DNA from 2 places in the Lactococcus cremoris subsp. cremoris KW2 genome. Region 2 is predicted to be linked to the other one. Evidence: riboswitches for the same ligand, from Rfam matches in the RefSeq annotation. Region 2 holds a riboswitch; the other holds the start of a gene.
The links. Region 2 has a riboswitch for FMN ahead of KW2_RS06150 (ECF transporter S component). Riboswitches for the same ligand answer to the same signal wherever they lie in the genome.
Positions count from the first base shown of each region.

Region 1: linked by a shared signal. The riboswitch ahead of ribD (bifunctional diaminohydroxyphosphoribosylaminopyrimidine deaminase/5-amino-6-(5-phosphoribosylamino)uracil reductase RibD) and the one ahead of KW2_RS06150 (ECF transporter S component) in region 2 are both predicted to bind FMN.

Region 1 is NC_022369.1:1,010,307-1,017,009, reverse strand. It holds gene KW2_RS04920 (helix-turn-helix transcriptional regulator) at 1-237, shown strand, start outside; gene ribH (6,7-dimethyl-8-ribityllumazine synthase) at 331-795, opposite strand; gene KW2_RS04910 (bifunctional 3,4-dihydroxy-2-butanone-4-phosphate synthase/GTP cyclohydrolase II) at 822-2,018, opposite strand; gene ribE (riboflavin synthase) at 2,030-2,677, opposite strand; gene ribD (bifunctional diaminohydroxyphosphoribosylaminopyrimidine deaminase/5-amino-6-(5-phosphoribosylamino)uracil reductase RibD) at 2,677-3,765, opposite strand; FMN riboswitch at 3,944-4,060, opposite strand; gene KW2_RS04895 (magnesium transporter CorA family protein) at 4,257-5,162, shown strand; gene parC (DNA topoisomerase IV subunit A) at 5,188-6,703, opposite strand, start outside.
Region 2 is NC_022369.1:1,290,682-1,297,384, forward strand. It holds gene KW2_RS06135 (trypsin-like peptidase domain-containing protein) at 1-243, opposite strand, end outside; gene KW2_RS06140 (hypothetical protein) at 264-854, opposite strand; gene KW2_RS06145 (hypothetical protein) at 891-1,478, opposite strand; gene KW2_RS06150 (ECF transporter S component) at 1,787-2,407, opposite strand; FMN riboswitch at 2,522-2,658, opposite strand; gene KW2_RS06155 (pseudouridine synthase) at 2,757-3,476, opposite strand; gene scpB (SMC-Scp complex subunit ScpB) at 3,463-4,029, opposite strand; gene KW2_RS06165 (segregation/condensation protein A) at 4,022-4,750, opposite strand; gene xerD (site-specific tyrosine recombinase XerD) at 4,781-5,497, opposite strand; gene cbpB (cyclic-di-AMP-binding protein CbpB) at 5,475-5,936, opposite strand; gene KW2_RS06180 (metallophosphoesterase) at 5,967-6,470, opposite strand; partial or broken gene KW2_RS06185 (nucleoside-triphosphate diphosphatase) at 6,509-6,703, opposite strand, start outside.

The DNA.
Region 1 (6,703 bases), 280 kb from region 2:
ATAGAGGTCATCGTGCATAAAAAATCTCGTGATAAATTAATTGAAGGAGTTGAAACAGGTGAATTGCTAGAAGTTGATAAAAATCATTATCAAACCACTCTTGTTCTACCAGATCATGAGTTTGGTTATCAATATTTAGCTAATTTTGGCACAACTTTAAAAATAATTGGTCCAGATTTTTATCTCAAAAACTATGTTGAATGGTTAGAAAATATAATAAGTATTAATAAAAAATAAAAGGAGAGCCAATATAGAGCTTTCCTTTTTTTTTATTAATTGATTTTCTTTGCAGAACTCTTGAATTTTGTCTGATTTCAAATTTTAAACAACTTAAGACATTTTAGCCATCAAATCAACCATCTCAATCGCACCAACTGCTACCTCAAATCCTTTATTTCCTGCTTTTGTTCCTGAACGTTCAATCGCTTGTTCAATATTCTCTGTCGTCAGTACTCCAAACATAACAGGGATATTTGAGTTCAGTGAAACATGGGCAATCCCTTTAGAAACCTCGCTACAAACAAAATCATAATGTGAAGTAGAACCTCGAATCACCGTACCTAAGCAGATAATGGCATCATATTTATCTGAACTCGCCATTTTTTGCGCAATAAGTGGAATTTCAAATGCTCCTGGCACCCAAGCAATATCAATTTGTTCTTCTTGAACACCATGTCTTTTGAGAGCATCTAAGGCCCCTGCTAAGAGTTTTGCGTTGATGAATTCGTTAAAACGTGCAACTACAATTCCATATTTGGCATTTCCTGTTGTTAAATTTCCCTCAAATACTGTCATTTTTCTATCCATGCTTTCTTTTTATTTTAATCGAACAAATGTCCCATTTTATTTTGCTTTACTTTTAAATAATCCTGATCAAATTCATTTTCTTTAATTTGAATTGGAACTCTTTCTTTAACTGGTAGTCCATATTTTGAAAAATCATTGATTTTTTGTGGGTTATTAGTCATTAATCTTAAAGACTTCACACCAAGTGTTTTCAAAATTTGAGCACCTATGGAGTATTCACGCGTATCTTCTTCAAAACCTAGGGCTAAATTTGCTTCAATTGTATCAAGCCCCTCATCTTGAAGTGAATATGCACGAAGTTTGTTGATTAAACCGATTCCTCGCCCTTCTTGCCGAAGATATAATAAAATCCCTCGTCCCTCGACATTTATCTGTGTTAGAGCTTGTTCTAATTGTTCACCACAATCACATTTCATTGAGCCAAAAGCATCTCCAGTCAAACATTCCGAATGAACTCGGCAAAGCACTGCTTCTCCCTCTCCAATGTCCCCCTTAACTAGGGCGACATGATGCTCACCATTTATTTTATTGACAAATCCAAAGATTTCAAAATAACCATATTTTGTTGGAAGTTTCGCTCTGGTAACTTGCTCAACCAGTTGTTCATTTTGTTTTCGATATTCTTGTATGGCCTTGATTGTGATAAAATTCAAGTCCCATTCTTTTGCTTTTTCTTGAAGTTCTTCTGTGCGCATCATGCTACCATCTTCGGCCATTATTTCAACACAAACTCCCACTTCCTTTAGACCAGCAAGTCGTAACAAATCAACTGTTGCTTCTGTGTGTCCATTGCGTTCTAAGACTCCATTTTTCTTTGCAATCAGAGGAAAGACATGACCAGGTCTTCGAAAATCTTCGACCGAACTTTCTTCATCAGCAAGTTTTCTAATAGTCAGCGCACGGTCAAAGGCTGATACCCCTGTACTTGTCTCTACATGATCGACAGAAACAGTAAAAGCTGTCCCGTGGTTGTCTGTATTTCTATCCGTCATTGCTGACAAATGCAGACTCTTAGCATATTTTTCACTCATCGGACTACAAATTAATCCCTTTGCCTGACTGGCCATGAAATTTATCTTTTCTGGACTAATCATTTCGGCTGCACAAATCAGATCTCCTTCATTTTCTCTATTCTCATCATCAGTGACAATAATTATTTCACCTGCTTTAAGGGCTGTTAAGGCTTCTTCTACTGTATTATATTGAAACATTTTATCTCCTCTTAAAATCCATAATCAATTATTTTATCCTTTGTCAGCAAGGAAGACCCTGTAAAAGAATCTTTCCCAGTAAGTAATTTTTCGATATATTTACCCAATATATCGTTCTCCAAATTAACTTTATCTCCAACCTTCTTTGCAGACAATATGGTCTCTTTGATAGTATGAGGAATTATTGACACACTAAAAGATTTTGAAGTCACATGAGCCACCGTAAGACTGATGCCATCAATCGTAATAGAGCCTTTTTCAACAACATATTTCATTAAGTCTACAGTTGTTTGAAATTCAAACCAAACCGCATTTTCTTCCTTCTTGATTGATAAAATCTTTCCTGTACCATCAATATGCCCTGAAACAATATGTCCGCCAAATCGACCATTTAGAGCCACTGCTCGCTCTAAATTAACTTTACTTCCTACTGTTAATTCTCCTAAATTTGAACGCTTGAAACTCTCTGGCATAACATCTGCTGTAAATTCTTTATGATTAAATGCGGAAACAGTCAAACAGAGACCATTTGTTGAGATAGAATCCCCAAGTTTTAAATCTTCGAAGATGTTGGAAGCTCGAATACTTAATTTAGACGACTTATCTCTCTTTTGAATTTGAGTTACTTCTCCTATTTCCTCAATAATTCCTGTAAACATTAAATGAGCTCACTTTCTAATAATATATCTTCTCCTAAATAGACCACTTGAGGTCGGTCTAGTAAATAGGCTTGATTGGGATGCTCTACTCCTTGTCCTTCAACAGGACTTCGAGCTTCTTTCCCACCAAATATTTTAGGGGCAATATAGGCTTGAACTTTTTGAACAATTCCTGCTTTTAATGCTGAGGCGTTGAGTCTTGCTCCCCCTTCTAAAATAAGACTATCAATTTCTCTTTCTCCTAACTTAGTGATTAAATCTTTCAAATCCAAATGTTCAGATATGGAAGAAACTAGTAAAATCTCGCAACCGGCTTCAATAAAAGCTTGATGTTTTTGAATGTTTTCATTTGAGGTAGCAATGATTGTTGGAATTTCAAATGCAGTAGAAACAATCTTAGACGTAAGAGGGGTTCGAAGTTGAGTATCACAAATAATTCTAATTGGATTTATCCCATTTTTTATTCTGGCAGTTAATTGTGGGTCATCTTTCAGAAGTGTTTCAACACCAATCATGATTGCCATGAAACGTGAACGGTCTTCATGTACCTTTTGTCTTGCTTTTTCACCTGTAATCCATTTGGATTGACCTTTATAAGTCGCAATTTTTCCATCAAGAGTCATCGCATACTTCATCATGACGTAGGGGGTTCTTTGAGTGACGTAATGAAAAAAAATCTTATTTAAGTCTTTGCACTCTTTTTCTAGAACTTTTAATGAAACATCAATTCCAGCTTTTTTCATTGCTTCAATTCCCTTACCAGCTACTAAAGGATTGGGGTCTAGACTCCCAATGACTACACGCTTCACTTTATTTTTGATGATTGCTTCAAAACAAGGCGGTTGCTTGCCTTGGTGGGCACAAGGTTCTAAGGTCACATAAATGGTTGACCCCTCCGGTGATTCAATACAAGATTTAAATGCATTGATTTCCGCATGTGCTTCTCCATATTTCTCATGATAACCTTGACCAATAATTCGACCATCATTGACAATAATCGCTCCTACTTGAGGATTTGGATTAACGCTTCCCCCTCCTTTTCGAGCCAGTAGGATTGCTAAATTCATAAAATGCTCATCATTTTCCATCCATTTATCCTTTCTAAAAAAAATAAGCCCCAAAATAATATTTCAAGGGCTTAGGATAATTTTCTATTTTATTCAAGCAAAAAAACAGCTCAAAAAAACCAAAAATGGAGTGAATTAGATAGATTCACTCCAGAGTTTAAGGCTAAATAGACATAATACTATCATGAGTATTATGGGTTTTTATCTTCTTTCATCCAGACTATACTGTCGGCCTCGGAGTTTCACCGAATCATGCTGCTAGCAGCTCGCGGGCTATACCGCCGGTAGGGAATTTCACCCTGCCCTGAAGATTTATTAAATTGTAGCTAAAGTATAGCATTTAATTTTAAAGATTGTCAAGATATAAAAACGTATTCTTTAAAATAATTATTTTGAAGGTCCTATCAAAAGTCTAATGATATTTTTATTTATCAAATAATATTATATTTATATATTTGCTCAAAAATTACAATTTTGCTAAAATGGCTCTATTAGAACAATAGGATAATATCATGCAAGAAATAAAAATAAATGATCAGCTCACTTGGCTTTCTTTTAATGTTGAGGACCTTAGAAATACTTCTGAGCTTGCTACTTATGGCATTGACCTAGAAACACTTCAATATGCCGAAGATAAAAACGAACGTCCCCATACAGAATTTATTCCTGACAGTCAAGACTTTGTGCTTATTTTTAATAGTTTAGATTTACTCAAGTCAGAAGCTCATTACAAGACAGTTCCCGTTACCTTTGTAGCTCAAAAAAATCGATTAATTACACTCTATCATCCAGAAAATGAATACTTAATTAATCAAATAAAAAGTTATTGCTTACAAAATAGGCCACAAACGGTCTATCAACTTCTTTTTATCAGTTTATTTTTAATTTCCGAGGCTTTCTTTCCTTATTTGGAAAAAATTGATAAGTCTAAAGAAGAAATTAATCAAAAATTGCGTGAAAAAACAACCAAGAAAAATTTGCTCGCACTTTCTGATATTGAAACAGGAATGCTCTACATTGTGTCTAGTGCCAATCAAAATACTTTACTACTTGAGCAGCTTAAAACTAAAAGTATTTACAGACAGTTCAATGAAACTGAAAAAGAACAGCTTGAAGATGCGATAATCGAAGCCCAACAGCTTGCAAGTATGACTCAGCTCAATGCACAAATTCTTGAACAGTTGGCCGGAACTTATAATAATGTCCTTAATAATAATCTAAATGATAATATGACGACCTTAACTATCGTATCAGTTCTTTTAGCTGGTTTGGCCGTCATTACTGGTTTTTTTGGAATGAATGTTCCGCTTCCGCTCACTCATCAAAAAGATGCTTGGGTCTGGATTATTGGCGCCTGTATCATTCTTTGGCTACTATATGCTGCCCTCTTTCGTTATATTATTGGTCGAAGACAATAAAAAAAATCAGCAAAAGCTGATTTTTTTATTTTATTTTTACGCTTGCAATTTTTTCAAGATCATCAGCAATTGGATGTCCATTGCTTGTTCGATCTGATAATGATAAATCGCACAAATTAATATCATATTTCTTGCCAGTCTCACTGATAACTTCTAATACTTGTTCATCAGTTTCTTTTGTCGCTGGTGCTTTAGCTTGACTGAACAAATCTAATTCTTCGGTCAATGCTGATAAATCAGCAGTTGAATTGATTAAACCAGCCGCAAATACGGTATGGTTATTTGTCTTCAATGTTCTTAAAACTTGAAGACCTCGATTTGCTCGTGATGTGGCTGGAATATCCTCTGTTTTAACTCGTTTGATAAATGCCCGTTGAGTCAACAGATACCAACTATTTGAGTTGACAAAGAAAGCTGCTTTTATCTTATCATCATTTTTAAGATTCATTGCCTTCACACCTGCTGCTCTAGCACCCAAGACTGGGACATCATCAAGATTAAAGCGGAGGGCATAGCCATTTTCAGAAATAAGCATGAGGTCAGTAAATTGAACAGGACTAATGAGCACAACTTCATCATCATTTCCTTTGAGTTTAGCATAAGGAGTTGATTTCGAGCGGTAAGTTCGCCATGGTGAAAAACTTTCACGTTCAATTTGTTTAATTTGTCCATTTCGTGTAACCACGACTAGATTTTCACCTGCAAATGCATCAACAATTTGAACATAAATTACTTTTTCATCAGATGAAAAATTAGAAAGACTTTGTGACAAATGTTCTCCAATATCCTTCCAGCGAACGTCAGAAAGTTCATGAATTGGACGGTAAATCACATTACCAAGATTTGTGAAAATCAAGAGATGCTGTGTTGTTTTAGCATTAGCATAGTAAAGCAACTCGTCATCATCACGTTTCCCGATTTCTTCAAGTGCTGATGAAGCAAATGACCGAGGTGATGTTCGTTTGATATAACCTGAACGAGTTACTGAAACGACAGTATCTTCAGCGACAATCAATTCACTAGCTTCTATCTCAATGGTTTGCACTTCATCTTGAAGTTCACTACGGCGTGGTCTGGCAAATTTTTTCTTCACTTCACGCAGTTCGCGCTTCATTAAATTAAAGAGTGTCCGTTCGTCATTAATAATTGCTTTAAGTTCAAGAATTTTTTGTTCTAACTCTGCTTGTTCATTTTGCAAAGTGACAATGTCGGTATTTGTCAAACGATAAAGTTGTAAAGTAACAATAGCTTCGGCTTGTTCTTCAGTAAATCCAAATGAAACTTTAATATTTTCTTTAGCGTCTGCTTTATTTTCAGAAGCACGAATCGTTGCCACCACTTCATCTAAAATGGAAACCATGCGAATCAATCCTTCAACTAAGTGAAGTCTTTTTTCCGCTTTATTTAGGTCAAATTGCGAGCGTTTGATGATGACATCTTCCCGATGTTTTACGTAAGAACGTAGCATTTGCAAAACGCCGGTTTGGACAGGTGTCATGTTGTCAATAGCAACCATGTTAAAATTATAATTCACTTGTAAA
Region 2 (6,703 bases):
AGGTGCAATGATAACTCCACTGCCTCTGTATAATCTCCCATCTCCCCCAACAGTTTGGATGTAAACTATTGTGTTATATGGGAATTGATTAGCAGTTGAAATCAGTTTGCGTTGGTCTGGTTGGTAGACGTTACCTGCCGTAGCCCCACCAGATGGAATAAACGGCACCGTATCCGCAAAAGCACTAGAAGAAATTAAAAGCAAAGTTGAAGCAAGTGTGATATAAAGTTTTTTATTTTTCATTATTCGTTTCCTCCATCATCTTAAACTGCTGTAGCTGGACCAGTTTGAGGAGGTTCAGGCGATGTAAATGAAAATGCCTCCCCTTCATCGTGCCAACCTAATTTTACTAAAAAGGTCGCTTCATCTCTACTACTGGTGTAAAAATGCTGACCGCTATTTGGATTATAAAGTCTTTCAACTGTTGTTTCTTGATTCCAAGGCAATATAGTAGCATCGTAGAAAACAATCCCCTCATTGACCCAACCATAATTTTTAAGCTGATTTACTTCATTGGTATTTATAGTATAAAGATGTTCCCCACTATTTTTACTGTATAGACGATAAACAGGGACCTTACCATATGTTTGACCAGGCATTGTGTAGTAGGAAGTTCCAATGGTTCCTTCATAGCCCCAACCTAGATGGACAAGGTTATTTTTCTCAGCTAGTCCCATTGTATAGACATGCTCGCCTGAATTTGGATTGTAAAGGCGATAAACTGGTCCATTGAAGTTTGCCGTAACAGCTTTTGCTGGTGTCGCCTCTTTTAACGAGAAAGCTAATCCAAGCAAAAGCGCTCCAAATAAGAGCCCGTTTTTTAAAAGTTTTTGATGCGTTCTATGTGTGTTCATAACAAACACCTCCTTATTGTTTATATTATTTCTATATTAAGCTGGACTTACTGGCCCATCCCAATGACTAGGCAAATTAAATTCAAAAGCAATTCCTTCGTTCTGCCAACCAATACTATCTAAGTAGGCCGCTTCGCTAAAATTATTTGTGAAAAAGTGCTGTCCATTATTAGGGTTATATCTCCTATAAACTGTCAAAATGCTTCCAGGAGGACAATTTGATGAATCATAAAATACAATTCCTTCATTTGACCATCCTTTAGTTCTTAAAGAAGACACTTCATAAGTATTTTTTGTATAGAGGTGCTGTCCACTTTGAGAATTATAGAGGCGGTATACTGGAATTTTTATATAATTTATCCCAGGATAGTTGTAGTAGGAGTCAGCCAATACTCCTTCATAACCCCAACCCAAATGGACAAGATTATTTTTCTCGGTAAGTCCCATTGTATAGACATGCTCGCCTGAATTTGGATTGTAAAGGCGATAAACTGGACCATTAAAGTTTGCTGTGACAGCTTTTACTGGTGTTGCCTCTTTAACCGAGAAAGCTAATCCAAGCAAAAGCGCTCCAAATAAGAGCCCGTTTTTTAAAAGTTTTTGATGCGAAGTATATATGTTCATAAAACACCTCATTTTTAATAATTAAAATAATCAAAGAAATACATATGTAATTTTTCCATTAATTCATTATTTTCCAATAAAAGAATATTTCACCCATAGTATAGCGCTTTAGTTTGAATTAAGCAACTACTTTTTTGATAAAAAATATCCTTAAATACATTTAATGTAACAGAATAGAAATGTTTCTTTAGGAAATTTTTCAAGTATTTTTAATTATACATATTGAATCATTAAGCTATAAAATAAAAAAATACGGTAGGAAAGTCCCACCGTATTTTTATTTAGAATTATTTGCCTAATCTTTTGAATTAAGCATTGTAAAATTTTACTACTTTATTTTTTTTGAATACAGTAACAATCAAGCCGAAAACAAGGGCAAAAATGATATATTGCAAGGCATTGAAAGGTAAAACAACTGTTAAGAGGTAAGTTGGATTTAAAGTAACTGATAGCGAACCCATGTTAAAGAGATGTGTTGCTCCAGCAAAAATTTTGTCAACATCAAATCCTGCAGCCAGACGATATAATGGTAGAGCATAGAAAACATTCAATACCATCATTACAAGGACTGAAGCAATAGTCGCCAAGACAATCCCAACTGTATAATTTTTAATTGAAAACTTCTTCTTTGTAAAGAACCAAACGATGGCCATGAAAATTCCTAGAGCAACAAAGTTCATTGGAACTCCAATCCATGTTGATGGGCCTTGATTAAATAGAAGATACCATAAGACAGAGCGAATAAAGAGGATAATAAATCCATCACCCAATCCTAAAGTAAAGACTCCTATAAGTACAGGAATGATTGAAAGTTCCACTTTCATAAAATCAATTCCAGGCAATAACGGAAACTGCAAAATTGGCAACAATAAAATTGTTGATAATGCAGCAAGCATGGCAATTAATACCATCCGACGTGTTTTAGACATAAAAAAACCTCCAAATATGAGAAAATAATTCTTCAAATTTCGAGGAAGTTGATAGACATTTTTGGTTTAGCTAAAAACAGTAAGTCGACCGAGGTCGATTACTCTGCAAAAATTGTTCATCTTCTTCCATCCAGACTTTACTGTCGCTAGCAGAGTTTCACTGCTTCAATCGCCGTAGCGAATCGCGGAGTCATAAGGTCAAAGCCTTATTTACCGCCGGTCCCGAATTACACGGTGCCCTGAAGATATTTTTATTATAGCACAAAAATACTTAGCATATCAAGAATAAGATTTATTTAAGAAATAAAAAAACAACTCTTTATAGAGAATTGTCTTTATTTTATTTAAACTATTTTCCTTGCGCAGCATTAATCAATTGAGAAACTTCTTTTTTACTCAAACGACGGAATTGTCCTGTAGGCAGTCCATCCAATGTAAGTGTTCCATATTGAATACGACTTAATTTTTGTACTGGAAGTCCAGCAGCAGCAAACATCTTCTTAACTTGATGATTTTGACCTTCATGAATCGTCAAGCTAACAATTGAATGGTTTTTTGTTTTTTCTTGTTTGATAATTTCATAACGAGCCGGGCTAACTTTCTTACCTTCAATCGTCATTCCAAGTGTTAAGGGACGCAAGTTTTCTTTGTTCGCTTGTCCTTCAACCTTAGCCACATAAACTTTATCAACACCGTGACTTGGGTGAGTCATCATATTTGTGAATTCACCATCGTTAGTGAGTAAAAGTAAGCCACTAGTATCCCAGTCCAAACGCCCTACTGGATAGATACGTTCTTTAACTTGAGGCATTAAATCCATCACCGTTTGACGTCCTTTATCATCACTGACAGAAGAAATATAACCTCTTGGTTTGTTCAATAGATAATAAACAGGTTCTTCATTATAAACTGCCACTCCATTAACTTCGACGACATCTCCAGTTGAAACTTGATAACCTAAATTTGTCATCGGGACATTATTAACTGTCACTTTTCCCGCCAAAATTAGTTCTTCTGCTTTACGTCTGCTTGCCACTCCTGCATGGGCCAAATATTTATTGATTCTCATTTTCTTCACTTTCGTTAAATAGGGTTTGTTGTTCTGCCACATATCTTGACTCATCAATTTCAGGTAATTCTTCTAAATTATTGATACCAATATAATCTAGGAAAAATTCAGTAGTCGCATAAAGGCTAGGACGTCCCGGTGCTTCAACTTGCCCTACTTTTTCAACTAAATCAAAAGCACGAAGCGTAGATAGAACACCTGACGAGTTAACTCCACGTAATTGATCAATCTCAATACGCGTTAATGGTTGTTTGTAAGCAATTATTGAAAGAACTTCAAGAGCAGATTTTGACAAAGATTGGTTAAGTGGAGTTTTCGCATAATTTTTAAGAATCTCTGAAAAGTCTTCTTTTGTGGCCATACGATATTTTCCAGCCGTTTCAATAATTGTCAAAGCTGATTCTCTATCAGAATGATATTTTTCTTTCAAATAATCAATTTGTTGCTGACAAGCTTGTTTAGACATTTCTGTCAGTGATGACAACTCTGTCAATGTTAAACCAGCTTCTCCAGATACAAAAAGTAAAAGTTCACATGTCGCTGTCTTATTCACTAATTTCTTTTCTTTCTAAAATAATTTCTCCAAAGAGCTCTCCTTGAGAAAAAGAAACTTGCTGATTTTTAATCAATTCTAGAAGAGCCATAAATGTTGTGACGAGTTCATCTTTATTGGTTTTATCTGAAAATAAATCTGTAAATTTACATATTTTTTGTTCTGTAAATTTTCGATTTAATTCAAAAATTTTATCCGCAATCGTAAATTTTTCAGCTGCAATCTTTGTATTATCATCTTCAATTTGTTGCCTTTGTAATTCCAAAATTTTACTAAAGGCTAAGAACAAATCTAATGCCGTTTTATCTTGCAATAAGACTGTCTCATCTGTGATGATTTCAGTTTTCGATTTAGAATAATAATGACTACGTTCTTGATGTAATTCGTCCAAATCCTCTGAAAGCATTTTATACTTCCGATATTCGTCGATTTGAGCTAATAAATCATATTCAAGCTGCTCGGTATCTTCTATAAAAGTTTCGGTCACCGTTGGCAAAAGTCTTCTTGATTTTATCAACATCAACTGACTTGCCATCAGCATATATTCACCTGCCAACTCCAACTCAAGTTCTTTCATCGTTTGGATATAGATAAGGTACTGTTCAATCACCGGTACTAAAGGGACTTCAAAGATGTCCATTTCGTACTGACTAACTAAATGTAAGAGAAGATCAAGCGGACCCTCAAAGTTTTTAATTTTTATATTGATTTCTTTGATCATAATTTACATAATTAAAATAGCGTAAAAATCCTATCTATAATATTTTTCTAAGGTAGTAATTGTGCTTAAGCCAAGTAAATTAGCCAACTCATATATTGTTTTTCCCGCTTTTACCTGATGCAAAATATACTGTTCCCTAATCTCTTTAGAAGAATAATTAGTGAATTTCTTTAATTCTGTATATAGGAATTGGCGAGATTTTGCAAATAATTCATCGGCATTTTTTATGGCCTTAACTCTGATGGCAAATTTTTCTCGAATGGGTAAGACTCGTTTTATTCCAGCTTTTTCGATTGTGAGATATTTAAAATTCCAATTAAAATTTTCCCATTTTAATTTTTGAATCTCTGCAAAATTAAGACCAAATTCTAATATCAATAAAGCTAAAAATTGCCCTGGACAACTTAGAGGTCCATAAAATTCTGGAAATTCTTTTATCATAGGATGATAACTCTCAGAACTTTGAGTTTTTTTCTGAACAACTTGCTTAATTTTGAAAAACTGGTTTATTTTTTTATTTTCATATAAAAATAGAAAATATTGGTTGGCACTCGAAATTTTTCGCCGTTGTGCCGCGGGAGAGAGTTTACTAAGCTGGTGTTTGTAAAGTTCTAGTGCTTCTTCTGTGACAGACTTATCTTCAAAAAAAGCCTGCAAATAGACTAAGTCATAATAATAATTTGAGCGAGTATTTTCAGAAAAGTTTCTACTTACTAAATACTCCTCAATCTCGTTTGGTAATTTCATAATATTTTGTAAAGTCGTGAGCGAAGGCACTAAAAGCCTTCAATATTTCTTGACGAACTACGATTCCCATAAATTCCTGCCTTTTGACAACTGGTAGAAAGGGCTCCTTAATTAATTTGTGCATCATTTCTTCCAAAGTTACTGTGGGACCAACCGTTTGGACCTCTTTGTTAACAATTTCAGAAATAGATGTATTGTGTAACTTTTCAAAAAAGAAATTTTGTTCCATTTCAAATTCAACAATTTCTGTTAAACCTAAAACTCCCACATATTCTTTTCTTTCATTCAAAACTGGAACTCGTGAATATTTGTACTGGCTAAGCATAAGTTTCGCATGTGCGATATTATGCTCTGCGTAAAGTACAGCGACATTTGAGGCTGGAATCATAAAGGTTTCACTTTGATTCAAAATAAAATCCTCAATTTTTTTATCAATCATGTAAGTTACTCCTTAAAGAGCTTTGTAGACTCAGAGTCTAAATTGTAGTTCAGGAATAGGTTCATGTTGGAGATTTCGATAAGAAACTATAAATTCATCTCCGTCAATTTCAATTATAGCATACATTTTGACATCATACTTCCCTCTAGGTTGTGCAACCGAACCGGGATTTACATAAAGAATATTCTTTATTTTTTGCGCTACTGGCTGATGAATATGACCAAATAGGGCAATATCAGCCCCTTGTTCTTCAGCAAAATAAGAATACCGTTCTAGGCCCAAACCAACATAATAGAGATGACCATGTGTAATTAATACCTTTTTTCCCTCAACCGTTTGAGTAAGAAAATCATGATAGCCATCATCATAATCACAGTTCCCCGCAACAACAGTTATTCCATTCCAAATTTCATCAGAGCTCGGAAGTTCTGAATCCCCACAGTGAAATATTGCTGTTGCTTCGTTCAAATACTTAGATTTTATAGATTCAACCACTTCACGATCATAGTGTGAATCAGACATTACTACAAACATAAGCACCTCTCTTTTACATAATTAATTTTATGTTAAGTTTATTTCTCTAACCATTCTGGAAGTTCTTGCATTAATTTTCTTAGTGCTTGACCTCGATGTGAAAGTTGATTTTTTTCTTTTTCTGATAATTCTGCAGCGGTTCTGAAAGCATCAACCATAAAAACAGGATCATAACCAAAGCCATTTTCCCCTTTAGGAGCAAGGGCGATATAGCCATTCCAATCAGCTTCAAC